Regions from separate parts of the Nocardia sp. Marseille-Q1738 genome, predicted to be linked through region 2. Evidence: riboswitches for the same ligand, from Rfam matches in the RefSeq annotation. Region 2 holds a riboswitch; each other region holds the start of a gene.
What was found. A riboswitch is a leader RNA that binds a small molecule or an ion and turns the genes downstream of it on or off. The one in region 2 is predicted to bind S-adenosylmethionine.
Positions count from the first base shown of each region.

Region 1: linked by a shared signal. The riboswitch ahead of ACWPXK_RS13180 (rhodanese-like domain-containing protein) and the one ahead of ACWPXK_RS27900 (amino acid ABC transporter permease) in region 2 are both predicted to bind S-adenosylmethionine.
Region 3: linked by a shared signal. The riboswitch ahead of ACWPXK_RS04530 (aminotransferase class V-fold PLP-dependent enzyme) and the one ahead of ACWPXK_RS27900 (amino acid ABC transporter permease) in region 2 are both predicted to bind S-adenosylmethionine.

Region 1 is NZ_CBDIMS010000002.1:1,023,227-1,032,820, reverse strand. It holds gene ACWPXK_RS13205 (CaiB/BaiF CoA transferase family protein) at 1-873, opposite strand, end outside; gene ACWPXK_RS13200 (peptidoglycan DD-metalloendopeptidase family protein) at 985-2,112, opposite strand; gene ACWPXK_RS13195 (hypothetical protein) at 2,433-2,720, opposite strand; gene ACWPXK_RS13190 (alpha/beta fold hydrolase) at 2,872-3,675, shown strand; gene ACWPXK_RS13185 (O-succinylhomoserine sulfhydrylase) at 3,730-4,944, opposite strand; gene ACWPXK_RS13180 (rhodanese-like domain-containing protein) at 5,142-5,558, opposite strand; SAM riboswitch class IV at 5,573-5,689, opposite strand; gene ACWPXK_RS13175 (Rv0361 family membrane protein) at 5,753-6,202, opposite strand; gene ACWPXK_RS13170 (FAD-dependent oxidoreductase) at 6,586-8,049, shown strand; gene ACWPXK_RS13165 (amidohydrolase family protein) at 8,144-9,019, shown strand; gene ACWPXK_RS13160 (DUF456 domain-containing protein) at 9,079-9,561, opposite strand.
Region 2 is NZ_CBDIMS010000009.1:254,090-263,683, forward strand. It holds gene ACWPXK_RS27870 (GNAT family N-acetyltransferase) at 1-138, shown strand, start outside; gene ACWPXK_RS27875 (phytoene desaturase family protein) at 146-1,711, shown strand; gene ACWPXK_RS27880 (carotenoid biosynthesis protein) at 2,017-2,781, shown strand; gene ACWPXK_RS27885 (LppM family (lipo)protein) at 2,969-3,748, shown strand; gene ACWPXK_RS27890 (glycosyltransferase) at 3,784-4,950, shown strand; gene ACWPXK_RS27895 (hypothetical protein) at 5,173-5,874, opposite strand; SAM riboswitch class I at 6,256-6,349, shown strand; gene ACWPXK_RS27900 (amino acid ABC transporter permease) at 6,429-7,331, shown strand; gene ACWPXK_RS27905 (amino acid ABC transporter ATP-binding protein) at 7,328-8,095, shown strand; gene ACWPXK_RS27910 (ABC transporter substrate-binding protein) at 8,110-9,069, shown strand; gene ACWPXK_RS27915 (GNAT family N-acetyltransferase) at 9,074-9,594, shown strand, end outside; gene ACWPXK_RS27920 (LLM class flavin-dependent oxidoreductase) at 9,592-9,594, shown strand, end outside.
Region 3 is NZ_CBDIMS010000001.1:1,007,658-1,017,251, forward strand. It holds gene ACWPXK_RS04525 (Pls/PosA family non-ribosomal peptide synthetase) at 1-3,035, opposite strand, end outside; SAM riboswitch class IV at 3,686-3,799, shown strand; gene ACWPXK_RS04530 (aminotransferase class V-fold PLP-dependent enzyme) at 3,847-5,163, shown strand; gene ACWPXK_RS04535 (Uma2 family endonuclease) at 5,230-5,829, shown strand; gene ACWPXK_RS04540 (helix-turn-helix domain-containing protein) at 5,854-5,997, shown strand; gene ACWPXK_RS04545 (flavin reductase family protein) at 6,010-6,477, opposite strand; gene ACWPXK_RS04550 (YbaK/EbsC family protein) at 6,624-7,100, opposite strand; gene ACWPXK_RS04555 (2-oxo-4-hydroxy-4-carboxy-5-ureidoimidazoline decarboxylase) at 7,155-7,475, opposite strand; gene ACWPXK_RS04560 (crotonase/enoyl-CoA hydratase family protein) at 7,665-8,486, shown strand; gene ACWPXK_RS04565 (hypothetical protein) at 8,665-8,907, shown strand; gene ACWPXK_RS04570 (inorganic diphosphatase) at 9,043-9,534, opposite strand.

The DNA of each region.
Region 1 (9,594 bases), on a different contig from region 2:
GCGCGTCTTGGTCCGGAAGCGCTCGGCGAAGAGCTTTTTCAGCGTGTCCTGACCCGCCGGATCGAGCTGGAACGGCAGTCCTTCCTGGTCGATCTCCAGCCCGGCGAGCAGTTGCGCGTAGAACTGCGGTTCGATCGCGCCGACCGCCATGTATTTGCCGTCGGAGGTCTCGTAGGTGTCGTAGAACGACATCCCCGTGTCGAGCAGGTTCACCCCGCGCTCGTCGGACCATGCACCGACGCCGCGCATGCCCCAGATCATGTGCGAAAGGGCAAGCGCGCCATCGACCATGGCCGCGTCGATCACCTGTCCCTTGCCGGAATTCTGCCGCTCGACCAGCGCGGCCAGGACGCCGAACACCAGGAACATCGAGCCGCCGCCGAAGTCGCCCACCATGTTCAGCGGCGGGACCGGACGTTCGCCCTTACGGCCGATGGCGTGCAGCACGCCGGTGATGGAGATGTAGTTGATGTCGTGCCCGGCGCGGTCGGCCAGCGGTCCCTGCTGGCCCCAGCCGGTCATCCGGCCGTAGACCAGGCGCGGGTTGCGGGCGAGCGCGTCGTCCGGGCCCAAGCCCATCCGCTCGGTGACGCCGGGCCGGAAGCCTTCGATAAGCACGTCCGCTTTCTCGACCAGCCGGAGCACCTTCTCGATGTCCGCCGGGTCCTTGAGGTCGGCCTCGACAATGGTCCGGCCGCGCAGCTGCGGCCGGTCGAACCCGCCAGGGAGCTGACCCGGGCGCTGCACCCGCACCACGTCGGCGCCGAGATCGGCGAGCAGCAGCGCCGCGTGCGGACCGGGGCCGATACCGGCCAACTCGATGACCTTGATGCCCGCGAGCGGGCCCTGCCCGGCGGTGGATGAAGAGCTCACGCCATACCTCGGTTCGTCGTTGATCCAGCGCACCCGCACCGGTGCGTCCTCACGGAGGCCACCGGGAGGGTGTATTGACAGTATGACAATAACGCTGGAAGGACGAGACCGTCACACTCGGACGCCCTGCGACGCCAGGTAGGCGACAGGCTCGATGGAGCGGCCGTTGCGACGCACTTCGTAGTGCAGGTGGGGACCCGTGGAGTTGCCGGTGGACCCGACGGCGCCGATCGCGGTCCCTGCGGGAATTCGATCGCCGGCCTTGACCCGGATGCTGCCCGGGGTCTGGTGGGCGTAGATGGTCTCGGTGCCGTCGGCGGATCGGATTCGCACCTGGTAGCCGTAGCCATCGCCGTAGTTGCCCGCCTTGACGACCGTGCCGCCGGTGGCGGCGTAGATGGGCGTGCCCGCGGGAGCGGCCATATCGAGTCCGCCGTGATGCTTGCCGCCCCGGGGGCCGAAGTGCGAGCTGATTCGGTATTTCCCCGGATCGAGAGGCGATCGGGGCCGGCCGCTACCGGGGAACGCGCTGCCGAGCTGTGTCCGTTTTCCGGCAAGGGCATTGAGGTATTGGGCGGTGAGCCGATTGACCGCCGCGGCGGTTTCGGTCGCGTTGGCCTGACCGCCGCGGACGATGGTTTGCGCCTTTCGCAATGCCTCCGTGAGTATTTGGTGCGCTTTCCGCTGGCCTTCTTTGGTGTACGCGGCGGGACCGAGCTCGGCCAGTTGCACGTTGACGTCGCGCAGCAGCCGGATCACCGCTTTCCGGTCGGCCTTGTTCGACCCGGCAAGGCCGGAGACGTAGCGCGCGAGTTCGTTGTCGAGGGTGTTGAACGCTCTCGCCGCGTTCTTCTGGAACAAGGCCCGCGCCTTGATCGCGGTCGCTCCCGCGCCTGAGCCGCCGATTCCCCCAAGCTGCGATCCCAGACTGTTGGTGCCCGATGCGGCGCCGTCGCTGCCGTACAGGGCTGCCAAGGTTTTCAAGGCTTTCATCGCCTCTTGTGCTTCCGGCGTCAGCCCGGCCGCACCGGGTTCGGCGGCTGTGGGTGCCGAACCACCTGATCCCGCACCTGATCCGCCGCCTGCGAGGCCGGCCAGCGCCGACGCCAGCATCGGCAATGCCATCATGGCCGCGGGCGCGAGGCTCGCGATGATCTCCGGATCGATCCCGGGTGGTGGCGGCTCCTCGGTCGCCGCGGGTGTGCCGGACGGTGCCGCGGTGCCCTGCGGTGGTGCCACGACACCACCGGGTGATGGCGCGGCGCCGTTGGATACCGATGCCACGGTGGAAGGCGGCGGCTGCACCCCGTTGGGTGCGGCGGCGGTTGTGCTCAGGGAGGAAACGGCTTGTGCGCGTGGGCCCGACGCCGGCGTCCCGGTGGGACCACCGGGCGCATTTCGTGCCAGGTCGGTGAGAATACGCGCCGCCTGGGCGGCGATGTCGGGCTGCTTCCGATCGGCCGTCGACGTCGAAGGCCCGTGCGCGCCTGGCTCGTTCTCGGCGCGGCCGCTCTCGCCTAACCCTTCGCCATCCGAGAGCTGTGCCACCTCCCCGCTAGTCATGACCACCTCCGCCTGCCCAGAGCCCCATTCGACACGCCTCCCGCCCAGCGCTGGTGCCGAGATAAATTGTGGCCCTGTGTCATAGCGGTTCGGTCCTCATCGCTGGGAATGGCGAGATCGACTACGGACTCGACGCCGAACAGCACGTGGCCCGGCTCGAACGCCGCGCAATCCAGGCCCGCGAACAGCATCGGCCACAGCGAGGCCATCCGATGGTTCCTGCGCCAGGTCATGACCTCGTCTCGGGTCAGCTCGACCTCGGGGAGATGCCGCCGAACGGTCATGGCGCCCGGACCAGACCGGGCGTGCCGTCGTCGCTCCGACAACGGGCTGCCTTGCGCTGCAACGTCTGTGCAACCCCTCCGCACGATCTTGGCCGCGCCCGGCCGGCACGTCATCGTGTGAGCACCACTTGTCCTGAGCTGGAGGTTGTCGATGCCCTACCTGGAATTGCCGGATGGCGTGCCGATGTACTACGAGGATCACGGCGCCGGTCGTCCCGTCGTGCTCATTCATGGCTGGACGATGAACACCACCTTCTGGGCGCAGAATGTGCCCGCGCTGGCAGAAGGGAATCGGGTCATCAATGTCGACCTGCGCGGGCACGGTGCCTCCGGCAAGACCGAGGACGGTCACACCCTCGCGCAGTACGCACGGGACATCCGCAGTCTGCTGGACCATCTCGGGCTCGACGACGTCGCCCTCGTGGGCTGGTCGATGGGCGCCGCGGTGATTCTCGCCTACGTCGAGCAGTTCGGGTGTGAGAAGCTGCGATCGGTGACATTCGTCGATCAGTCACCGCGTTTCCTCGACGGGGAGGGGTGGGACTTCCCGCTCCAAGGTGGCTACAGCCAGACCGACCTCGCGGTGTTCGTGCAGGCGGTGCGGCACGCCCGCCCGTTGGTGATCAAGCCGTTCATCGCCGCCTGCTTCGCGGAAGAGCCGTCCGACGAGGTGATCGATGCGGTGTACGCGGAGACGACGAAGATGCCGACCTCGGCGGCATGCGCCATCTGGTACGACATGGCCTTCGCCGACTTCCGGCCGGTCCTGCCCCAGGTCACCGTGCCGACGCTGCTGATCTACGGAGCGCAGAGCAAGATCTTCCCCGGTCCACTCGATGTATGGATCGCCGCGCGGGTGCCGAACGCGAAGGTGGTCCGCTTCGAGCGCAGCGGGCACGTGCCGTTCTCCGAGGAACCCGAGGGCTTCAACAAAGTCCTCGCCGATTTCCTGTGAGACATCTCGCGAGGTAGACGCTGGGCCCCTCTCCCGTACCGGCTCACCGGCCGGTCAGGAGAGGGCTTGGTCCAGGTCGTCCAAGAGGTCTTCCACGTCTTCGAGGCCAACCGAGACGCGGACGACACCGTCGGACAGGCCGATGGTGGCGCGGCCTTCGGGGCCCATGGCGCGGTGGGTGGTGGTGGCGGGGTGGGTGATCAGGGTCTTGGCGTCGCCGAGGTTGTTGGAGATGTCGATGACGCGCAACCGGTTCAGCACCTCGAAAGCGCGCTTTTTCGCCTCGTTCTCGGGGGCGTTCAGCTCGAAGGTGACCACGGTGCCGCCCCCGCTCATCTGACCGGTGGCCAGCGCGTACTGCGGATGCGACTCCAAGAACGGGTATTTCACCCAGCTGACCGCCTTGTTGCCCTCCAGGAAGCGGGCGATCCGCAGTGCGGACTCGGCCGAATGGCGCACCCGCAGCGGCATCGTCTCCAGCCCCTTGAGCAAGGTCCACGCGTTGAACGGGCTCAGCGCCGGACCGGTGTGGCGCATCAGCGTTTTCACCGGGCCGTCGATGTAATCCTTCGCGCCGAGAATCGCGCCGCCGAGCACCCGGCCCTGCCCGTCGATGTGCTTGGTGCCGGAGTACACCACCACGTCGGCGCCGAGCTCGAAGCCGCGTTGCAACAGGGGCGTGGCGAAGACATTGTCCAGCACCACTTTCGCGCCTGCGGTATGGGCCAGCTCGGTCACCCGGCGCACGTCCACCAGCGTCTGCATCGGATTGGCGGGCGTCTCGAAGAACACCGCCTTGGTCGGCACCGACAGTGCCTGCTCCCACTGGTCGAGATCTTCGCCGTCCACGAAGACGGTCTCCACGCCCCAGCGCGGCAGGATCTCGTTGCACACCACGAAGCAGGAGCCGAACAGACTGCGCGCGGCGACCAGCCGGTCACCGGCGCCGAGCAGCGCTCCCAGCGCGGTGAACACGGCCGACATGCCGCTCGCGGTGGCGAAGCACGCTTCGGCGCCGTCGATCAGCCGCATCCGCTCCTCGAACATGGCGACCGTCGGGTTGCCGTAGCGGGAGTAGACGAAATGCTCCACCTCGCCGGTGAACGCGGCCTCGGCGGCTTCCGCGCTCTCGTAGACGAAGCCGGAGGTCAGGTAGAGCGCCTCGGCGGTTTCCTCGAAACCGGAGCGCCGCAGTCCGCCCCGCACACCGAGCGTCGCGGGGCCGACGCCCTCGGGCAGCGGCTTGTCGAACGCGCCGCCGGTGATCACGACTGCCGCCTATCGGCAGAGTTCCGAGGGCACGCCAGACCCCCGCTCATGACTGCCGCCCATCGGTAGAGCCCCGAGGGCACGCGAGACACCTCGCTCATGACTGCCGCCCATCGGTAGAGCCCCGAGGGCACGCCAGACCCCCGCTCATGACTGCCGCCCATCGGTAGAGCCCCGAGGGCACGCCAGGCCCCCGCTCATGACTGCCGCCAAGGCAGCCCGAGGGCACGCCAGCCGGAGCCGCCGCGGTGCCCGAACTCATCGAGCGGACCTTCGAAGCCTTCGAGCACGTTGTAGGAGGTGCGGTAACCCGCCGATGTGGCGGCGATCGCCGCGCCGACCGAACGCTGGCCGGAGCGACACAAGAACACCACCGGTGCTTCGGGGTCGTGGTCGGCGAGCGCCTGCCGCAGCTGCTCGACGAACGTCTCGTTGCGCGCGCCGGTGGAGTCGACCCACTCGATCAGCACGGTCGGCCGATCGATCGGGCTCGTGTCGGGTACGCCGACGAACTTCCATTCGGCTTCGGTCCGCACGTCCACGAGGACTGCTTCGGGGTTGTCGCGCAACAGTTCCCATGCCTGCTGCGGGGTGATGTCACCGGCGTAACTCATCTACTCCTCCTGCGAATCCGCACTTGCCGCGCCCAGGACCGGAGCACGGCCAGGTCGTCACCCGGAGCACCCCACCGCGGAGGAGGGTTGCCGACCAGTAATGCCGGGGCTTGACACTGGTTCTCATGACCTTCGACTGAGATTGCACCGACCCGGGTCACCGTGTCAAACGGCGGTTCACACTGCGGGAACGCTCAGGTGCAGACCAGCCACTTGTCGCCGGATCTGGTGAGATTCCACGTCTTGGTCGTCTCCGTGCCGTCCGCCTTCGTGGTCACGGTCGCCTTGCCTTTGTCGCCGTCCACCATCGGGTTGTCGATTTTCCTGAGCTCGACGGACTTTCCGGCGCCGGACTGTCCGGCCAGCGGTGAGCGGGCGGCGTCGAAGCCCTCGCATCCGGTGCCGGGCGCAGGCACGGTGCCGGTGCGGTTGGCGCCTTCGACGAAGTTGCGGATGGCCGCGGAGATGCGGTCGGAATCTGTGACATTTTTCTCAGCGGGCGACAGCACCCCGCCGAGCACGATCGCGATGAGCACGATCACCGCGACCACCGCGGCCGCGATGAACGGCACCATGGAGCGCTTGTCGGTTTGATCGACGCGGATGATGTCGTCGTCTCCCGCGGTCGGCTGCTGCTCGGTCATGGCTCGATGATCCCTGGTCGGCGCGGGTATCCAGCGCCCGGCCCCGGGGCAGGGGCGCTGGCGGCGTCCGTCGGCGAGCAGGGGGCCGCTATAGGTCGCGCGGGAGCGGGTACGCGCGGATCGAGATGTTCGATGACATCCACCGACTGCACGCACCGGATCTGGGTGGCATCGACGGTCCCGATAGAATCGCGGGACGGCAGCCTGCTGTCATAGCGAATCGGCAGCTCATCGCCGCGGCGAACGGAGCACCGTGCAGCCACGAGCCGGCAACGCCAACGTCGGCGTCCGCACCGGACGGGTGCGACCGAGCCGGTGCGTCAACTTAGCCTAAGCTAAGCCAGACGTCATTATTGTTTCGACCATAAGGGTGCGCGTAAGAGATGACCGAACAGAGTGCAGTATCGGATGGCGGTGTTCGCGAGCCCTCCGTGGTGACGCAGGCTTCCTCCTCCGGGCTTGACGCGCACACCGCGAAGACCCGCCCGCTCCGCATCGCGATCGTGGGCGCCGGACCGGCCGGGATCTACGCCGCCGACGCGTTGATGAAGTCCGATGCCGACGTGAGTATCGACCTGTTCGAGCGCATGCCCGCGCCGTTCGGGCTGATCCGCTACGGCGTCGCGCCCGACCACCCGCGGATCAAGGGCATCATCACCGCCCTGCACAAGGTGCTGGACAAGCCGCAGGTGCGGCTGCTGGGCAACATCGACTACGGCACCGACATCACCCTCGATGACCTGCGCGCCTTCTACGACGCGGTGATCTTCTCCACCGGCGCCAACGCCGACCGCGCCCTGCCCATCCCCGGCATCGACCTCGACGGCTCCTACGGCGCGGCGGACTTCGTGTCCTGGTACGACGGGCACCCCGACGTGCCGCGCAGCTGGCCGCTGGACGCGGAGAAGGTCGCCGTCCTCGGCGTCGGCAACGTCGCCCTGGACGTGGCCCGCGTGCTGGCCAAGACCGGCGACGAGCTGCTGCCCACGGAGATCCCGCCGAACGTCTACCAGGGGTTGAAGGCCAACAAGGCGGTCGAGGTGCACGTCTTCGGCCGCCGCGGTCCCGCCCAGGCCAAGTTCACCCCGCTGGAGCTGCGCGAACTCGACCACTCGCCGACCATCGAGGTCATCGTCGACCCCGAGGACATCGACTACGACGAAGGCTCCGAAGCCGCGCGCAGGCATTCCAAGCAGGTCGACATGGTCGCCAACACCCTCGAGCAGTGGGCCATCCGCGATGCAGGCAACCGGCCGCACAAGCTGTTCCTGCACTTCTTCGAGTCCCCCGCCGAGGTGCTCGGCGAGAACGGCAAGGTCGTCGGCCTGCGCACCGAACGCACCCAGCTCGACGGCACCGGAAACGTCAAGGGGACCGGCGTGTTCAAGGACTGGGAAGTGCAGGCGGTATACCGTGCCGTGGGCTACCTGTCGCAGAACATCAGCAACCTGCCCTTCGACGACCAGGCCGGCACCGTGCCCAACGAAGCGGGCCGGGTGATCGTCGACGAGAACGCCGACGGCGCCGCTCGCTACATGCCCGCCACCTACGTGACCGGCTGGATCAAACGAGGCCCGGTCGGCCTGATCGGCCACACCAAGGGCGACGCCAACGAAACCATCGCCTGCCTGCTGGACGACGCCCCCGGCTTCACCCCCGCCGAGCGGCCCGAACTCGAAGCCGTCACCGAGTTCCTCGAAGGCAAGGGCATCCCGTTCACCACCTGGGCAGGCTGGTACCGCCTCGACGCCCACGAGCGTTCCCTGGGCGAACCCGAAGGCCGCGAACGCGTCAAGGTCGTCGAACGCGAGGACATGCTGCGCGCCAGCGAACCGCACAAGGTCTGATCACCTCGCGGCAACCGGCTCCGGTGCCGCGGCAGCACCCCCAGTGCTGGTCGTTGTGGCAGCGGAAAATCCGACACTGAGGCATTCTGTACAAGTGTTCGATGCCCACCTGCACATCTTCGACCCGCGGTTCCCGCTGGCCGAAAACGAGGGCTACCTGCCCGAGCCGTTCACCATCGCGGACTACCGCAAGCGCATGTCGCGGTTCGACATCAGCGGTGGCGCTGTGGTCAGCGGATCGTTCCAGGGCACGGATCAGAGCTACCTGAAGGCCGCCCTCGCCGAACTCGGCGAGGGCTGGGTCGGCGTCACCCGCCTCGACCTGGACGCCACCGACGAGGAGATCATCGAGCTGGACCGCATCGGCGTGCGCGCGCTGCGGTTCAACCTCAAACGCGCGGCCGCCGACATCACCGAGATGACGCTGCAAGCGCTGCGCGCGCACGAATTGGCCGGCTGGCACGTCGAGGTCTACATCGACGGCACGATGCTCGCCTCGCTGCAACCCGTCATCTCGAAGCTGCCCGCGCTCTCGGTCGACCATCTCGGGATGTCCGAGGAGGGTCTGCCGTTCCTGCTCGATCTCGTCGATCGCGGGGCGCGGGTCAAGGCAACCGGTTTCGGCCGGGTCGCCATGAACGTCGCCGACACGCTGCGCCGCATCCACGCGGTGAACCCCGAAGCGCTCATGTTCGGCACCGATCTGCCCGGCACCCGGGCGGGACGCCCGTTCGAGGACTCGGATGTCGACCTGATCTGTGACGTGGTGGGCACCGACATGTACGCGGTGCTCGAGGACAACGCGCGCGCGTTCTACCGGCTTCCCGCTCGCGAGCGGACCGTCACCACCGATCCGGCCCCGACCCTGCCGCTGTTTCGCCCGGAACCGCCGACGCTCCGGCTGCGCCGCGACGAATTGCCCGGCAGCCGAGCCGGAGACACGATTCCGTTCCCCGCCATCGACCGTTGACGCTCATGCCTGCGCCTCGCTGGCGCTCGGCTCCGGCATGCGCGATGTGTTGATGATTCTCAGGCGGCGATCGCGCCGACGATCCAGACGCCGGTGGCCAGCAGCGCGCCGAAGAGCTCGATGAGGATGGACAGGCCGACACCCTTCAGCGCCTGAACCGTTGCCCGCCATGCCTGTTGGTTGACGCGCAGCCGGTGGAGTTCCGAGAGATACACGCCGAGAACGAAACCGACGAACAGGCCGACGACCGGAATCACGAAGAATCCGACGATGCCGACGATCGCGCCCAGGAAGATCGCGCGATTGGACACCCCCGCTTCCTTCATCTTGCGTCCCGGCCAGGTGTATTTGACGACCCCCGACAGCGCCAGCAGCAACGTGCTGATCGCGAAGACGGTCCACGCCGTAGCTCCACCGGTCATGAATGCCCAGACCGCGACGGCCCCGAAGATCAGGATGACACCCGGCAGGATCGGCACGACGATTCCGATGAGGCCGACCAGGATCACCAAGCCGACGACCACTTCACCCCACACGCTCACTGACGGTTCCTCCGGTTCCCGCGAATTTCGCGC
Region 2 (9,594 bases):
ACCCCCGAGGTCGACGGCGAGGACAACCGCGCCTGGCGGCTGTACCGCAGGGAAGGATTCACCGACGTGGTCCGCAACTTCGTGTTCGCCGGCGACAACCGGCCGTTCGCGATCCTCGGCCGGCGGCTGCCGCTATGAGGGTGACGTGTCGGTAGTCGTCGTCGGCTCGGGGCACAACGCTCTGGTCGCCGCGTGCTACCTGGCCCGCGCCGGGCACGCGGTCGACGTGCTCGAACGCGACGACGTGCTCGGCGGCGCGGTGTCGACGGTCGAGCGGTTCCCCGGCCATCGGGTCGATCGCGGCTCCTCGGCGCACATCATGATCCGCCACACCGGCATCATCGAGGAGCTGGAGCTCGACCGCTTCGGGCTGCGCTACATCGACTGCGACCCATGGGGATTCACACCCGCGTGGGCAGGCCACCCGGCCATCGTGTTCCACCGTGACCTGGACGCGACGTGCGCGTCGATCGCGGCGGCCTGCGGCCCGCGGGACGCGGCGGCGTATCGCCGGTTCGTCCAGGTATGGGGTCCGCGCAGCGCCCGCGTCATGCGTGCGTTCGGTGGCGGGCCCACGCCGGGCAGGCTGGTGCGGTCGTTCTGGGGGCTGGACGCGAAAGGCGGCGGGAGCGCGCTGTCGCGTGAGTTCCTGCAATCCGGAGACGCGTTGCTGGACACCTTCTTCGAGGACGAACGGCTGAAAGCGTCGCTGGCCTGGTTCGGCGCGCAATCCGGTCCGCCGATGTCGGAGCCGGGCACGGCGCCGATGGTCGGCTTCGCCGCGCTTCTGCACACGCTGCCACCGGGCCGCGCCGTTGGCGGCAGTGGTGCACTGACCGAGGCCCTGGTCGCGCGGCTGCGATCCGACGGCGGGGTGGTGCACGCGAACGACGCGGTGACCGCTCTGCAGCGCGTAGACGACGGCTGGCGCGTGCGCACCGCGTCGGGCCGAGAACTGCGCGCCGACATCGTGATCGCGGGCACCCACGTGCTCACCACGCTGGATCTGCTGCGCGACGGCGGGTTCGACGCAGCCCGGCTGGACGACTGGCGGCGGCGCATCCGGGTCGGTCCCGGTATCGGGATGGTGGTGCGGGTCGCCGCCGAGGCGCTGCCGCGCTACCCGGGCAGCCCGATCGAGGACTCCGCTCACGGCCTGCAATTCCTGGTGTCCGATCGAGCGCACCTGCGCCGCGCGCATGGCGCGGCGCTGGCGGGGGAGCTGCCACCACGGCCGGTGGTGCTGGCGATGAGCTTCACCGCGCTGGATCCGACCATCGCGCCGCCGGGCGAGCACCAGCTGTCGCTGTGGGCGCAGTGGCATCCGTACCGGCTGGCGGACGGCCGCGACTGGGCCGCGCTCGCGGAGCGGGAGGGCGATCGGATCATCGCCGAAGTCGATTCCTACGCACCCGGTTTCGCCGACGCGGTGCTGCGCAGGCACGTGCAGACGCCGGTGGACCTGGAGCGCGAACTCGGGCTCGTCGGCGGCAACGTCATGCACGTGGAGATGTCACTGGACCAGATGATGCTGTGGCGTCCGCTGCCGGAACTGTCCCGGCAGCGGGTGCCCGGCGCGCCGGGACTGTATCTGACCGGCGCGTCCACTCATCCCGGTGGCGGCGTCTCCGGGGCGAGCGGCCGCACCGCCGCCCGGCTCGCGCTGCGCGACCTGCGCCGGCACCGGCGTCCGCGGTGGTTCGGGCGATGACCGGCTCGGGCGACTCGCCGCACCACACCGCAGCGACGCGCGAACACCCCCGCACCATCGACGCCGACGTCCGCGGTGGTTCGGCGATGACGCACCAGGATGACCCACCGCACGCAGCGGCAGGCCGGACCGAACCGACACACGAACACCTCACACCATCGCTGCCGACGTCCACGGTTCGGGCGACGCACCAGGATGACCCACCGCACGCAGCGGCAGGCCGGACCGAACCGACACACGAACGCCCCGCACAAACCGCCGAGCATCCCGCAGGCTGGTTCCGCTCCGGGCGGTTTCTCCTACCGGTGTTCCTAGTCGCGCTGACGGTTGTCGCCCAGATCGGTTATCCGCTCACCGTGGGCGGCGCGCGCGACCGGATCACCGCCGTGGTCGTGCTGCTTTCCGCCGGTGCCGCGCTGGCGCATGCGACCGCGACCAGGGGAATCCGGTATGCCCTCGGCTTTCTGGCGCTCGTCTCCGGCATCGGGCTGCTGGCCGAGGTGATCGGCACGGCGACGGGCGTGCCGTTCGGCTGCTACGCCTACGCGGCCGATCGGCTCGGTCCCGCGCTGCTGGACGTGCCGTTGATCGTCGCGCTGGCCTGGACCGGCGGGATGTATCCGGTGTGGGTGGTGGCCGGGATGGTGTCGCGACGCACGTCGTCGCGGATCGCGCTGACCGCGATCGGCGCGGTGGGCTGGGATCTGTTCCTGGATCCGCAGATGGTCGCCGACGGGCAGTGGACCTGGTGCGACACCGGCTCCGGCCTGCCCGGGCTGACGCAGATTCCGTACACGAACTATCTGGGTTGGTTCGGTGTCGCGCTCGTGATGGCGGCATTGCTGGCGGTCTGGGAACACGCGGCGCCCGATCCTGTTCCGTCGCGGCGGCCCAGCGGCCGCGCGGGCGAGCTCGCCGTGCCGGTCGCGCTGTTCCTGTGGACCTGGCTGGGGTCGGCGCTGGCCCATGCCGCGTTCCTCGGCCTGCCGTCGTCCGCGGGTTACGGCCTGGTCGGGATGGGTGTGCTCGGCGTGCCCCTGCTGGCCGTCTCGACTCGCGCGCGGCGCTGACCAGGCCCGGCCCGCTCGCTGCGGCAGGTGGATCCCCGCCCATGACCGCAGCGCCGCCGAGCGAGCAAGCAGAACGCCGGGCCGGACGGAGCACGGCTTGCGGCGACACACGCCCGTCCTCGGGCCACTGTCCGGCCGACGCGCGTCCCGACTGGCGCGTTTCATTCCGGACCGATGGCCTGGCACGATGTCACCCGTGCAGCCGAGTCCCGTCACCACGATGCCCGATGCCCCGGATCGCCCGCAACGCGGCCGCCCACGCCGCGGCGTGCGGGTCGCGGCGGCCGTCCTGCTGGCGGCGTTGCTGGTCCCGGTGCTCGCGAGTTGCCTGCGGGTGCAGGTGTCGATGGGCCTGTCGTCCAACGACCGGGTGTCCGGACGGATCGTCGCCGCCGTGGTGCCCACCGGCTCCGACGACAAGGGTCCGCAGCTCAAGGCGCCCGAATCGCTGGCGGCGAAGGTGCGGGTGGAGCCGTACGCGCAAGACGGATACTCGGGCAGCCAGGTGTTCTTCGAGGACTTGTCGTTCGGCGAGGTGCAACAGCTGGGGCAGCTGTCCGAGCAGACCCAGGGCATGTTCCAGTTGCAGTTCCAGCGCACCGGCGACCTGGTCAGCCTGACCGGCCGGGTCGACCTGAAATCCGTTCCGCCGCACGGCTCCGACGTGCAGTTCACCATCGCGTTCCCGGCCCGGGTCGCGAAGACCAATGGCAGCCGCGAGGGCGACAACGTCGTCTCCTGGAAGCTGCCGCCCGGCGACGTCTCCACGCTCCGGGCCGAGGTCAGCTACGCCGACCCGAATACACGCTCGTTCGCGGGCTGGGCCGGCATCGTCGGCGGCATCACCCTCGCGGTGGCCGCCATCATCGCCGCCTTGGCGTACCTGGACCGCAACCCCGCCCCGCCCGGCGCGCCGGAAGGGTTCTCCCTGAACCGCTGGTGGCGCTCGGTAACGCAGAATCGCTGAGCGGACGGTCGGTGCGCCGGGATAGCGTGGCGCCCATGGTGAGTGCCGATAGGCCGAAAACGTTGCGCGCGAACTCCATCCTGCCCACCTGCGCCACGGCGCTTGCGGTGCTGGGCGCCGGTGTCGCGCTATACAACCGGTTCACCGTGCCGCGGCTGGCGAACACGCCGACCACGGTGATCGAACCGGTCACCGTCTGCGTCCCGGCGCGCGACGAGGCGGACCGGCTACCTGATCTGATCGCCGATCTGCGCGCCCAGCTGGGCGTTCCGCGGTTGGCGGTGCGCATCCTCGACGACGGGTCCACCGACGACACCTCCGCCGCCGCACGCGCGGCGATCGATGGCGATCCCCGATTCAGCTTGCTGCGCACCGAGTCCGACCCCGACCCCGGCTGGACCGGCAAGGCGGCGGCCTGCGTGCGGCTGGCCGAGGGTGTGGCGACGCCGGTGCTGGTCTTCCTGGACGCCGATGTGCGCTTGGCCCCGACGGCTCTCGCGGCGGCGGTGGGCGCTCTGCGCACAGGTGGCGTCGCGTTGGTCTCGCCGTGGCCGCACCAGCTGGCCGGGTCGGCGGCCGAGGCAGTGGTGCAGCCCCTGCTGTGCTGGTCGTGGGCCTCGACGCTGCCGATCAACGCCGCCGATCGGAGCCTGCGCCCGTCCACGGCGGTGGCCTGCGGCCAATTCCTCGTGTTCGACAACGCCGCGTACCGCGCGGTGGGTGGCCACGCCGCGGTGGCCGGGAGCGTCACCGAGGACCTCGAGATCGCACGCACGCTGCGCCGGGCCGGTCACTTCACGGCTTTGGCGGCGGCGGGGCCGCTCGCGCGAACCAGGATGTACCGCGGCGCGAGCGAGCTGGACGCGGGCTACACCCGCTGGCTCTGGTCGGCCTACGACGGCACGATAACGGGCGGGGCCGCGGTGGGAGCGCTTGCTGCCCTTGTCTATTGGCTGCCGCCCGCCGCCGCCGTGCTCGGCAGCGGCCCGGTCCGGCGGAGCGGCCTGCTCGGCTATCTCGCCGCCGTCGCGGGCCGGCTGCTGGCCCGCTCGACGGAAACCGGGGGACCGCTCCGGTACACGGATGTCCTTGCCGCCCTGACACATCCGCTGTCGGTGGGCGCGTACCTGCTGCTGTGGGCGCGTTCGCACCGTGCCCGCCGCCGGGGCACGGTGCGCTGGAAAGGTCGCCCTCTGGAATAGCGCTCACGACTGCGTCTTACTGGCGCTCGACTCCGTCGTGCGCGAGTGCACGCTATGTTATCGGCTCACTCGCCGACGCTCGCTCATGCCGCGCCTCCCTGACGCTCAGCTCCGGCACGAGCGAGAGCTCGGCTGTATCCATCTGTTCGCTCGCTGACGCTCCCTGACGACCGTGCCCCGGCGACCGACGCCATGGTCAGCGCGAGGGTTGCCGACCGAATGTCATGGCACGGTGGTTATTCCGACCGTCGGCAGGAAGTGGCAGGACTTGGCGCCGTTCTGGACCGTGCCGAACACCGCGGCGAGCACGGTGCCACGGCCGGTGTCCACCGGGACCGCGCGCACGCCGCCCATCGGAAGCGACGCGAAGAGGAAGTCCCGGATCGCCTGCTCCGCGGCGGGCCGCAGCTCCGGCGGAACGGCGGCGGGGATCATCGCGCGGGCGACCTCCGACAGCGGCCCCATGCTGGCCGTGCCGCTGCGCCCGGTGTTCAGGTTGACCCAGGCGACCTGCATGCCCGCGGTGTTCGAACCGTCCGCCCCGAGCCCGTAGGGCACGAAGGTGAACATGGCCTGCCCCGCCTTGACGGCGTTGAGGTCGAGGCCGGGAATCTGCACGGTGTTCTTCGGCCACGGACCCGGAATGGAGCCGGCCACCGCGGGCGCAAGGCCGAGGGTCGTGTTGTCGAGGCACAACGCCGCCGCGGCCGGATACAGGAACGGCTCGATGCCGAGCGTGCGGAGCGCGTTGACCGCGGAATTGTAGATGCCCCACAGGTCACCGGGCGCGGCGGTCTGCGTGGTGTGGTCGGAGAATGCGGGAGCCGGGACGTCCGGGGCCGCGAGCGCGGCGCCCGGTCCCGCGAGCGCGAGAGCGACCGAGCCGGTCGCGACAACGGACAACATGGTCAGACGGCGCAACATGATCACGAAACCTCCTCATCGGCGGAACGATCGAGGGGCACAGTACTCCGGCAAACGCAGTCAACAGCCGATATTGCGAACAGCAATTTCGGAGCAGTCCAGTTTGCCCGGATCGGATCGACGGCGCTGATTCGACCCGGCGGGCGAGCCGTATGCTGCACCGGGCCGCCACTGTTCGGCGCCACGCACCCGTCCGGCGATGACGCGACGCCAACCGCTGCCGGATCGATCCGGCAGCGCACGCCTGGCTACTACAAATATCCGATGAATCCGGGCGCTACAAGATCTCCGCTCACGGTGATTACTTCTCTTGTCCAGGGGTTCGCTTGCTGGGCATCATGATTCGGCTCGACCCCGACATCGGCTGACGGGGGCCGGCACCAACCATCCAGAGCGACCGAGAGACCTGGCTCGTCGACGTCGCAGCAACCCCCCGGTCACCGGGTGCGGGTGCTTCCGCCGGGACCGATGGAGGAACCGAAGTGATCATCGACGACCCGCCATGGCGTGAGCGCAGCACACCCGCCCTCGCTCGCGGGGGTGAAACGCCCACCGTGGCCAAGACCCGCCATCCCTGGCGATGGGTGGTCAGTGCTGTCGCCCTGATCCTGCTGGCCCAGTTCGCGCACGGCCTCGCCACCAATCCCGGCTGGGACTGGCCGACGTTCGCGCGGTACATCACGGCGAAATCGGTGCTGGCGGCATTGCGGGTGACCTTGGAGCTCACCGTGTGGGGCACCGCGCTGGGGTTCCTGCTCGGTACCGCGCTCGCGGTCGCCCGGCTGTCGAACAATCCGGTGCTGCGGGTGATCTCGTGGGTCTACATCTGGGCGTTCCGTTCCATCCCGTTGATCGTGCAGCTGCTGTTCTGGTTCAACATCGCCTACCTGTACCAGACGCTCTCGGTGGGCATCCCGTTCGGCCCGGCGCTGTTCACCTTCGAGGTGAACGGCGTGATCAGCGGCTTCACCGCCGCCGTGATCGGCCTGGCTCTGCACCAGGCGGCGTATTCCGCCGAAATCATTCGCGCCGGATTCATCTCGGTAGACGCGGGCCAGCTGGAAGCCGCCGCCGCGCTGGGGATCCCCCGGCTGCGGCAGTTCCGCACCGTGGTGGTCCCGCAGGCGATGCGCTCGATCCTGCCGAACGCGACCAACGAGGTGATCAGCCTGTTCAAGGGCACCTCGATCGTGTCGGTGATGGCGATCGCGGAGCTGTTCTACCAGGTCCAGGTGATCTACGGGCGCAACGGGCGAGTGGTGCCGCTGCTGATGGTCGCGACGGTCTGGTACATCGTGCTCACCACCGTGCTCTCGGTGGCGCAGTACTACATCGAGCGCCACTACGCCAAAGGCGCGCACCGCACCCCGCCGCCGACGCCGCTCCAGCGCACGTGGCGGAAGCTGCGGGAAGTCGCCGAGATCGGCTCCGCCGCACCGCGCGGAGCGACCCGATGACCGTCACGCCCGCCGTCGAGGTTCGCGGCGTCCGGAAATCCTATGGCATGCATCAGGTTCTGCGCGGCATCGATCTGACCGTGCGCTCCGGCGAGGTCGTCGCGGTGATCGGCCCGTCCGGCTCCGGTAAGTCGACCCTGCTGCGCGTGGTGAATCACCTGGAATCGCTGGACGCGGGCACCGTGCGTATCGACGGCGAGCTGATCGGATACCGCCTGCGCCGCAACCGGCTGCACGCGCTGCCGGATCGGGAGGTGCGCGAGCAGCGCTCCCGGATCGGATTCGTCTTCCAGCAGTTCAATCTGTTCCCGCACCTGACGGTGCTCGGCAACGTGACGCTCGCGCCGCTTTCCGCGCAGCGACGTGACCGCGCCGAAGTCGAGCGGGAGGCCATGGACCTGCTCGAGCGCGTCGGCATCGGACAGCTCGCCGATGCCTATCCACGAAGGCTGTCCGGCGGGCAGCAGCAACGCGTGGCCATCGCCAGGGCGCTGGCGCTGCGGCCGCGCGTGATCCTGTTCGACGAGCCGACCTCCGCGCTGGACCCGGAGCTGGTCGGCGAGGTGCTCGACGTGATCCGCGACCTCGCGCACGGCGGCACCGCCCTCGTGATCGTCACGCACGAAATCGGTTTCGCTCGTGAAGTCGCCGACACCGTGGTGTTCCTCGACGAGGGCGTCATCGTCGAGCAGGGCCCGCCCTCGGTGGTCCTCGTCCAGCCCGAACACCCGCGCACCCGCGCCTTCCTTTCCCGAGTCCGCTGATGAACAGGTATCCGATGAAGCTTTCCACCCTGGTCACCGCCGCCGCGACCGCGGTCGTGCTGCTGGCGACCGGCTGCACCGAACCCGAGGCGGATTCCGCCGCGCAGCCCGCAGGGTCGATCACCTTCGATCTGTCCCCCGCCCAGCCCGGTCGCGTCCGGGCCGCGAAGGTCGACGCCATCGCCGCGGAAGTGCCGCAGGCGATCCGCGATCGCGGCACGCTGATCGTGACCGGCGCGGCCGGCGCCGCGCCGCCGCTGCGGTTCTACGCCACCGACGACAAGACCGTGGTCGGCTCCGAAGTCGACTTCGCCTCGCTGATCGCCGACATCCTCGGCCTGCGACTCGACGCGCAGGTGGCGGATTGGTCGCAGAACTTCGTGCGGGTGGACTCGGGCGAGGTGGACGCGTTCGTCTCCAACGTGACCGTCACGGAGGAGCGCAAGGAGAAGTACGACTTCGCGACCTACCGCAAGGACAACGTCGCTCTGGAGGTGCCGATCCAGAGCACGCTGGAGTACTCCGGCCGTACCAGCTTGGCGGGCAAGCGGATCGGCGTGGGCAGCGGCACCAACCAGGAACAGTTGCTGGTCAAGTGGAACGAGCAGAACCGGGCCGAGGGCCTTCCGCCGATCGACATCGCCTACTTCCAGCAGACCACCGACTACTACCTGGCGCTGGCCTCGCAGCGGTTGGACGGCTATCTCGGCCCCAACCCGACCGCGATCTACCACGCGGCCACCGCGAAGCAGACCAAGATCGTGGGCACCTTCTCCGGCGCGGGCGAGGCGCTGCAAGGCGAGATCGCGGTGCTCACCAAGAAGGACAACGGCCTGATCAGGGCGGTGCAGCACGCGCTGGCCCACGCCATCGAGCACGGCACCTACCAGCAGGTGATCGACCGCTGGGGGTTGCACAGCGAGACGGTCGCCGAGTCGCGGATCAACCCGCCCGGCCTGCCGAAGAAGCGGTGAGCCGGTGACCAAGCAGCTTTCGACCGCGACACTGCGCGTACACCGGGTGGCCCAGGACGACCCGCTGGCCGCACCCCTGCTGGCCGAACTCGCGCTCGAATACAGCAGCCGCTACGGCGGTACGCCCGGCGAAGTGCACGCCTCGCTGCGCGAGCACCCGGCCACGGCGTTCGCGCCGCCGCACGGCGCCCTGCTGGTCGTCACCCGGGACGGGGAGGCGGTGGCGGGCGGCGCGTTTCAGCGCTTCGACGCGCGGACCGCGGAGCTGAAACGGATCTGGACCTCCCGCGAGCACCGCAGGCAGGGGCTCGGGCGGTTCGTGCTCGACCAGCTGGAGGCCGAGATCACCCGCCGCGGCTACCGGCGCGTCTACCTGACCACCGGACCGCGCCAGCCCGAAGCCGTCGGTCTCTACCTCGCGGCGGGCTACCTCCCGCTCTACGACCCGGACCTGCCCGCGGAACAGATCGGGCCGCACCCGTTCGAAAAACACCTGCCCGCCGCCAGTTTCGGAGCGACCGCATG
Region 3 (9,594 bases), on a different contig from region 2:
CGCTTGCCGACCTTGGCCTCGCCGATGTGCAGCCAGCCGCCGCCGAGTTCGTAACTCGCGATCATGGTGTCGTCGGCCAGGAAGGCGCCGTCGGCGACGGTGGTGAACTTCGGCAGCAGCAGCACCGTGGACACCTCGACGCTCTTGCCGATCTTCGCGCCGAGCAAGCGCAGCCACATCGGCGTGAGCAGGCTCGCGTACAGCGGGAACAGGAAGGTCCGTGCGGAATCGAGCAGCCGCTCGGTGGCCCACGCCTGCCAGCCGACGCGACTGCGCACCGGGTGGTAGCCCTCGGTCAGGCCGATACTGAGCAGCCGGACCGCGACGATGGTGGCCGCCGCGTATACGCCGAGGCTGAGCAGGGTCGCGACGGGAAGGACCGCGAAGGCGCGGACGACGCCTGCGCCGAGCGTGCGGGTATCGCGGACGAACCAAGCGAGGAACGCACCGCCTGCGCCGAGGCCGAGAATCGGCATGGCGGCCAACGCCATCGACGTGACGCCGAAGACGCCGACCCAGCGCCGGGCCCGGTCGGGCGTATGCGCCGGCCAGCGATGCTGCGCCTTGCCGACTTTCACCGCGGGTGAACCCGCCCACTCCTGTTCGGCCTTCACCTTGCCCGACACCGCGGAGCCCGGCGCCACCTCGGCGTTCTTGCCGATCTTCGTGCCGGGCAGGAGGATCGAGCGCGAGCCGACCACCGCGCCGGGGCCGATGGTGATCGGGCCAAGATGCACCACGTCGCCGTCGATCCAGTAACCGGACAGGTCGACCTCCGGCTCGACGCTGCACCCGTCGCCGAGTTCGAGCATGCCGGTCACCGGCGGCAGGGTGTGCAGGTCGACGCCCTTGCCGATCTTCGCGCCGAGCGCCCGAGCGAACGGCACCATCCACGGTGCGCCAGCGAGGCTCTCGGCACCGCTGGCCTCGGACAGGCGGACTGCCGCCCACAGGCGAAGGTGCACCGAGCCGCCGCGCGGATAGCGGCCCGGCCGGACGCCGCGCAACAGCAGCCGTGCGCCCGCCACGCAGATCGCCATGCGGCCGGGCGGCGAGATGAACAGTGCGAACGCGGCCAGCGTCCACCACCAGGACAGCTGCGGCAGCCACGGCAGCGAGCCGGACCAAGCCGCGATATTGCCGACGATCGCCAGCCAGGTGAGCCACTGCAGGCCGGTGAGTGTGGTCAACGGGATAGTGGCGAGCACCTGCACCGCCTGCGCGGCCGGCGGCGTCGGACGCACCGCCCGTTCGGCGACGGCGACCGCGGGCGTGGTCTGTTCCAGCAGGTCGACCAGGGCGCCGAGGCGTGGATGGTCGTAGAGATCGGCGACGGCGATCTGCGGATAGCGTTCGCGCAAGGCGGCGACCAGCTGTGCGGCCGCGAGTGAGCCGCCGCCCAGATCGAAGAAGTCGGCGTCGAGATCGCCGACTTCTCCACCGAGAATCGAATCCCATAGTCCGGCAACCCATTGCGCCGTGCCGGTCAGGTCGTTGTCGTCGTCGTCCTCGGCGGCGCCAGGCAGCGGCCATGGCAGCGCGTCGCGATCCACCTTGCCGGAGGTGCGCGTCGGTAGCTCGTCGACCACCGCGAGCCGGGGGACCAGCGGGGCCGGAAGTTGTTCGGTGAGAATGGCTCGCGCGGCCTTGGCGTCGAAGTCCGATCCCGGCCCGGTAAGGTAGCCGACCAGTAACTTGTTGCCCGCCTTGGTGGTTCGGATCGCGGCGGCGGCGCCGGTGATACCGGGAAGATGCTGGAGCGCGTTGTCGATCTCGCCGAGTTCGATGCGGCGACCGCCGAGCTTGATCTGATCGTCGGCGCGGCCGAGGAAGACCAGGCCCGCGCTGTCGTTACGGACCAGGTCGCCGCTGCGGTAGGCGCGATCCCAGCCGACCGAGGGTAGCGGCGCGTACTTCTCCGCGTCCTTGACCGGGTCGAGATAGCGCGCCAGGCCGACACCACCGATCACCAATTCGCCGGATTCGCCCTCGGCCACCGGATTTCCCGCCTGGTCCACCACGACGAGATCCCAACCGTTGAGCGGGAGCCCGATGCGGATCGGCCACTGGCCGTTCAGCAGTGCGGCGCAGGCGACGACCGTGGCCTCGGTGGGCCCGTAGGTGTTCCATACCTCGCGAGTCGAATCACCGTCTCCGGCAAGGCGTTCGGCGAGCTCCGGTGGGACGGCCTCGCCGCCGAAGATCAGCAGGCGCACCGCCTCCAGCGCCTCGACCGGCCAGGTCGCCGCCAAGGTCGGCACTGTCGAGACGATGCTGATCTCCCGCCGCACCAGCCAGGGTCCCAGGTCGGCGCCGGTGCGCACCAGGTCACGCGGGGCGGGCACCAGGCAGGCGCCGTTGCGCCAGGCCAGCCACATCTCCTCGCAGGAGGCGTCGAAGGCGACCGAGAGACCGGCGAGAACCCGGTCGCCGGGGCCGATCGGGGCGTCGGGGAGGAACAGGTCGGCTTCGGCGTCGACGAACGCCGCGGCGCTGCGGTGGGTGACGGCAACGCCTTTCGGGGTTCCGGTCGACCCGGAGGTGAAGATGATCCAGGCGTCGTCGTCGGGGCTGGGAAGCGCCGACCAGGTGCCCGCGCCCTCGTGCTGCTCCGCGGCGCGGATACCGGCGGCCGTCGTCTCGATGCCTTCGGCGGTGACGATCGCGGTGACCTGGGCTTCGCCGAAGACGAGCTGGGCGCGCTCGTCCGGGTCGTCGGCGTCGACCGGCACGTAGGCGGCGCCGCTGTAGAGGATCGCGAGGATGGTGACGTAGAGCCCGCGCGTGCCGGAGGGCATGCGCACTCCGACCCGGTGACCGGGATGCACGCCCGCCGTGGCGAGGCGCGCCATGGTCTTCTCGACCTCGACGACCAGTTCGAGATAGGACAGCACCACCTGGCCGTCATCGATGGCCGGCGCGTCGGGATGCGTGAGTGCCGTAGCGGTCAGGATGTCGACCAGCGTCCTGGCCTGTGGCGCATGGTCGCCCCGCGACAACGGGCGCACCGGCGCGTCGACCTCCGTTCGGAGCATGGTGCTCAGCGAACCTCCCATCGACCTGCCTCGTACTTTCCGTTGTCGCGCCATAGTTGGGTTACCAAAGGGCAAATGCCACGATTGGCCAGCTGTCCACGGTACTGGGTTTGTTTCCTCGGCGCCTGCCGCGCTGCTCGAACGGGGAATGCTCGTCTCGCTTCGCTCGAGAACGGCGGTGGCCGGTGTGGTCGTGTCGGCGGCAACCGCGCTCAGGTTCGGCTGCTTGCTGGTAGCTGGAGAAGGAGTGGGCGTCGGAGCCAACTCTCTCGCTGAGAGATCGCGAATCGGGGGGCGACCGGCTGCGAACAGATAACGCTTGGTTTTGCTGCCGGAAAAAGTTCGGTCCGCTGTGGTTATCTGAGAGGCGAGCGCCGATTTATTCAGGTTCGGGGCGCTGCTGTGTGTTTGCTGCATTTGTTCAGTTGTGGCTTTGCCGTGGATGAGGCGTGATGTATTCGGGGCAACTGCGATTCGGTGGATGTGAGTTCGATTACGAACGGCGCTCGCAGGACTTGGTCGGGGTGTTCGTGCGGCTCGCGAGTGTGCTTGCAATGACTCGCGTCTGTGGTCATGTCCCGATCGGGATGTGTCGGCTCGGGTTGGCGCGCGGTTGACAGCGCCGGGCCGCTTCTGCCAATCTCGGGTCAGGTCATGAGTGCCAGCGCTAAGCCCCGGCTTGCTGGCCGGCAACCCTCCTCCGCGGTGGGGTGCTCCGGGTGACGACCCGGCCGACGCCCAACCGGGCGCGGCAAGCGCGGACTCGGCGGATCAATCGATCGCGGGTCCCTTAGCCGACGGGATTCACGTGATGACTACTGCTGTCGACAACACCTGTGCCGCACTCGCCCGGGTCTCCGGCGACGAACTGCTGGTGCCGCTCGTGCAGGGCGGAACGGCGTCCTACGCCAACTTCGACTACGCGGCGAGTGCGCCGGCGTTGGTGGAGGTCACCGACCGCGTGCAGCGGCTGCTGCCGTTCTACGCCAGCGTGCACCGCGGCGCGGGGTACGCCTCGCGGATCTCCACCGAGTGCTACGAGGCCGCCCGTGGATCGGTGGCCAAGTTCCTCGACGCCGCCGACGATCAGGTGGTGGTGTTCACCCGCAATACCACCGACTCGCTGAACCTGCTCGCGTCCTGCGTGCCCGGCGACACGGTGGTGCTCGATATCGAGCACCATGCCAACTTCCTGCCGTGGACCAGGCGCGGCCGCCGCGTCGTGCAGGCGGCCGATACCGTCGAGGAGACCGTCGGCAGGCTGGTGGCCGAGCTGTGCAGCAAGCCCGCCGCGTTGCTCGCGGTAACCGGCGCGTCGAACGTCACCGGCGAGGTGCTTCCGCTGGAGCGGCTGGCCACCATCGCGCACCAGTGCGGCGCCCGGATCCTGGTCGACGCCGCCCAGCTGGCGCCGCACCGCCGGATCAGCCTGCGCGACATCGGAATCGACTATCTGGCCTTCTCCGGCCACAAGCTGTACGCGCCCTTCGGCGCGGGTGTGCTGGTGGGCAAGCGCGATTGGCTCGACGCGGCGCAGCCCTATCTGTCCGGCGGCGGGGCGGTTCGTGAGGTGAGCACCACCGAGACCGAGTGGGCGCCCGCTCCGCAGCGGCACGAGGCCGGGTCGCCGAACGTGCTCGGCGCCGCCGCACTGGCCGCCGCTTGTGACGCGCTCTGTGCCATCGATGCCGAAACCCTTGCCGCCCACGAAAAGCGGCTCGCCGACCGGCTCCGCGACGGCCTCGCCGCGATTCCGGGCGTGCGCCTGCTGCGCATCTGGTCCGATAGCCCCGACTCGGTCGGTATCGTCGCCTTCGCGCTCGACGGATTCGCTCCCGGTCATGTCGCCGCCTATCTCTCCGCCGAACACGGCATCGGCGTGCGCGACGGACGTTTCTGCGCCCACCCGCTGCTCGCCCGCCTCGGTCTGGACGGGGCCCTGCGCGCCAGCATCGGCCTCGGTACCACCTCCGCCGACGTGGACCGCCTGATCGACGCGGTGTCCACCCTCGTGACCACCGGCCCCACGTGGGATTACGCCGCCACCAACGGTCTGTGGAACCCCACCCCCGAAACCCGCCCTTCACCTCCACCGCCCCACCGGCGCGGCCCCTGCCTGGTCGGCTGAAGCGCGGTCCGGCAGCGCTGCCGGATACTATCGGCGTATCCGGCAACCCGACCTCGAGGTGGACCTATGAGCATGCTGCCCGTCTGGGCCACCGACCCGGGCGCTCTCCTCATCACGGAGGACGACTACGACGCGCTTCCGGAAGACGTCCAGCGGCAGATCGAGGTGGTCGACGGCCACGTGATCGTGTGCCGCAGCGGAACGTTCCAACACAACAACGTGGCCCGTCGGCTGGCGAACGCTCTGGAGCAGGCGAGCCCCGATGAGCCGTGCACCGGCGTGGTAACCGATTTCGAGATGCACTACGTCCGAAGCCGTCCAGCGAGCCCTGGTTTTTCTTTTCGCCGCCCGGATGTCGCGCTGTACCGGTGCATCGACGGCGATCGGAAACTGACGACCGCGGACGTACTTCTGGTGGTGGAGGTCGTCTCGCCGGGATCGGAGTACACCGACACCGTCGACAAGTGTGCGGAGTACGCGAACGAGGGGATCCCGATCTATCTGATCGTGCACTTGGCGGCCGATCGCACGGTGAAGATCATCCAGGAGTACCGCCTCGACTGGGCGAGCCGCAGCTACCGCTTGGTGCAGACCCACCAGGAGGTGCTCCGGTTGACCGATCCCTTTCCGGTCGATGTCGAATTCGCCGCCTTGGATGGCGCCTGAGTTGTCGCCCGAGGTCCAGTAAGGCTGGCCGACGCCGCTGGTATGACCCAGTCCGCTGTCGCGAGATTCGAGGCGGGCGGAACGGTGCCGAGCTTGCCCGTCTTGGAGCGGCTGGCCCGAGCGCTCGACGCCGAGTTGGTCGTGCAGGTGCGGCCGCGGGTGGCGTAGCCGCTCATTCGTTCAGTCGCCCAGCGGGGTCGGGCGGTAATAGCGGCCGTTGTAGTACAGGAGCGGGGCCGCGGCGGGTTCTTCGTCGGTGTTGTCGTGGACCCGGGTGACCAGGCCGACGACGAAGGTGTGGTCGCCGATGGGGATGAGCTGGTGCACGGTGGTACGCAGCCAGATGGGGGTGCCGTGCAGCACCGGCTCGCCGGTGTCCAGGGAGGTCCACAGGGAGCGGTCGGTGAATCGCTCCTCGGCGGTGCGGGAAAATCGGTGGGCCAGGTGCTGCTGGTGTTCGCCGAGGAAATGGATGACCACGGATTCCGCGTCCAGCATGGCGGTCAGGCTGGAGGACGTGTGCGCGATATTGAACGACACCAGCGGCGGATCCAGTGACAGCGACGCGAAGGAGGTGGCGGTGAAGCCGACCGGCCCCTGCGGCGAACTGAGCGTGACGACGGTGACGCCCGCGGGGTAGTGGCGCATGGAAGCGCGATACTGCTCGGCGGTGATGCCGCTCAGATCATCGGGGATATCGAGTTCCGTCTCGGGCCGTGGTACTTCTGTCACAGGACGAAACTACGCCGGGTCGCCGAGCCGGTGCGGAGCGCGTGGTGGGGGAGCTGCCGATTTCAGTCCACGTCGATCGGAAGGCCCGCGGTGATCCGCAGCAGCTCCGGGAACGACGTGCGGAAAATAGTGTTCGGGTGCCCGCCCGCGGCCCAGAGTTCGCGATGTCGCGACAGCGCGTTGTCCACCCAGGTCGGCAGGTTGGTCGGATGGCCGACGGGCGCGACACCGCCGATCGGCTGGCCGGTGACCTCGCGCACCAGCTTGGCGGGGGCGCGGGTGAGCGTTCCCTCCAGGCGCGCGCCGGTGTTCGCCAGATCGACCTGGTGCGCGCCGGAGACCAGCAGCAGCACCGGGTCGTCATCGAGCAGGAAGACCAGCGATTTCGTGATCGCGCCCACGTCGACGCCCAGCGCCTTGGCGGCGTCCGCGGCGGTGTGCGTCGGCTCCGGCTGGGCCATGATCAGGCCGTGGTGGCCTCGGGCGATGAGGGTGTCGGCGACCCGGCAGGCGACCGGTGGCAATGACGACCTGCGCATCCCACCAGGGTAGAGCGATTGCGGGTGGTACGCCGGGCGAGTCGCGCTGTCGGCTCAGTATTCCGGATACCCCTCGCTCGGGCCGAGCATCCCAGAGATCCGCGCACGGGTGATCCGCGCGAGCTGGGGCAAGTCGTGCGACGAGACCTGCTCGTGCACAAGCGCTTCGAAGGCGCGGTCGACATCTCGCTGGGAAAGGGCGAGCAGCTCGACATCCGCCTTGGTGAGCAGCGCGTCCCGGTCGGGGTACGGGCGGGCGTCGGTCAGCTTCGCCGCCCAGGTGACGTTGCAGCAGCACTCGTACAGCGCGTGAATCGCGCGGCCACGCGGCATTTCGTTGAACCGGTCGAGGCCGATTCCGCGATGCATCAGCATGATCTCCTCCGAACCCGGTGAATGAGGTTTGCTGACTCGACCATGATCCGGCCTGCGCCGAACCGGGAACCAGTGCGCTGACGCTAATTTGCACAGGATTTACACGCTGTGAGGTTTGCGCGGCGTCCTCTGCGCCGGGATGCCCCGGCCCGGAGTTCCGGTCTCATATTGTCTCGATACGCTGTACAAATGACAGATTGGCAGGCTTTCACCGTCGAAACGAAGGACAACGTCGCGCAGGTGACGCTGACCGGTCCCGGCAAGGGCAATGCGATGGGCCCGGATTTCTGGCGCGAGCTGCCGGAGATCTTCCAGGCGCTGGACTCCGACCCCGAGGTCCGCGCGATCGTGCTGACCGGTTCGGGCAAGCACTTCTCCTATGGCCTCGACCTGCCCGCGATGAGCGGGATGTTCGGTCCCCTGCTGGCCGATCGGGCCTTGGCCGCGCCGCGCACCGACTTCCTGACCGAGCTGCGCAAGATGCAGGCTGCGGTCACCGCCGTGGCGGACTGCCGCAAACCGGTGATCGCCGCGGTAGCCGGGTGGTGCATCGGCGGTGGACTGGACCTCATCGCGGCCGCCGACATCCGCTACGCCAGTGCCGACGCGAAATTCAGCCTGCGCGAGGCCAAGGTCGCGATCGTCGCCGATATCGGGTCGCTGCACCGGCTGCCCGGCATCATCGGCGAGGGGCACCTGCGTGAGCTCGCCTACACCGCCAAGGACATCGATGCCGCGCGCGCGGAGAAGATCGGCCTGGTCAACGACGTCTTCCCGGATCAGGAGGCGGTGCTGGACGCGGCGCACGCCGCCGCGCGCGAGATCGCCGCGAACCCGCCGCTGGTCGTGCAGGGGATCAAAGACGTGCTGGATCAGCGGCGCAAGGACGAGATCGCCGCGGGTCTGCGCTACGTCTCGGCGTGGAATGCCGCGTTCCTGCCCTCCGAGGACCTGACCGAGGCGGTCAAGGCGGTCTTCGAGAAGCGCGCGCCCGAGTTCCGCGGCAAGTGAGTCCGACGGCGCGTCCGGACCTGAACGGACGCGCCGTGCCTGCCCATGGGTGCGGAGGGTGGGCAAGGTGATTCGCCCCAGGGTTGCCCTTCGGTCACCCTAGGGGTGGCTGTGCGAGGCGGCGACCGACCATAACGTTTGTGACGTCAGAAATTCCGCCCCGCATTCAGGAGCAACAATGCGTATCAAGTCCATCCTCGCCGCTGGTCTGCTGGCCATCGCCGCCGTCGCCGGGGTGTCGACGGCTGCTTCGGCCTCTGCCGCGCCTGGATACCAGGACGTCGCCTATGGCGGCACCTACGTCGGCACCTACGCCACCTTCGACGCCTGCCGCGCCGACGGCATTTCGCCGAGCACCGGCGGCTACTACTGGGAGTGCGTCGAGACCTACGGCGGCTGGGACCTCTACATCTACTACTGAGCCACCTGTCACTGAGAAGGGGCATCCGATATCCGGGTGTCCCTTTTCGCCTTTCCGGCCACGACGGGCCGGGAAAGCCGAGCGGGGAGCCCGGACGTTACCGGACTCCCCGCTTCTGTTGCGCCGGACGAGCTTTCAGTGCCCGTCCTGGTCCTTCAGTCGCTGGATGGAAGCCTCGACCTCGGCCTCGGCCTCGGCGCGGCCGACCCACTCCGAACCCTTGACGTACTTGCCGGGCTCGAGATCCTTGTAGCGCTCGAAGAAGTGCTTGATCGCGGCCAGCTCGAACTCCGGGACATCCTTCAGGTCCTGGATGTGGTCCCAGCGCGGGTCGCCTGCGGGCACGCACAGGATCTTGTCGTCGCCGCCCGCCTCGTCGACCATCTTGTACATCGCGACCGGACGGGCCTCGACGATCACGCCGGGGAACACCGAGTCGGGCAGCAGGACCAGCGCGTCCAGCGGGTCACCGTCCTCGCCGAGGGTGTTCTCGATGTAGCCGTAGTCGGCGGGATAGACCATGGACGTGTACAGGAACCGGTCGAGCCGGACCCGGCCGGTCTCGTGATCGACCTCGTACTTGTTCCGGGACCCCTTGGGGATCTCGATGGTGACGTCGAACTCCACGCCATCTCCTTCACTGCATCGGTGCCGAGCCGGCGACTCGGCTTCTTTTCGGCGACTGCC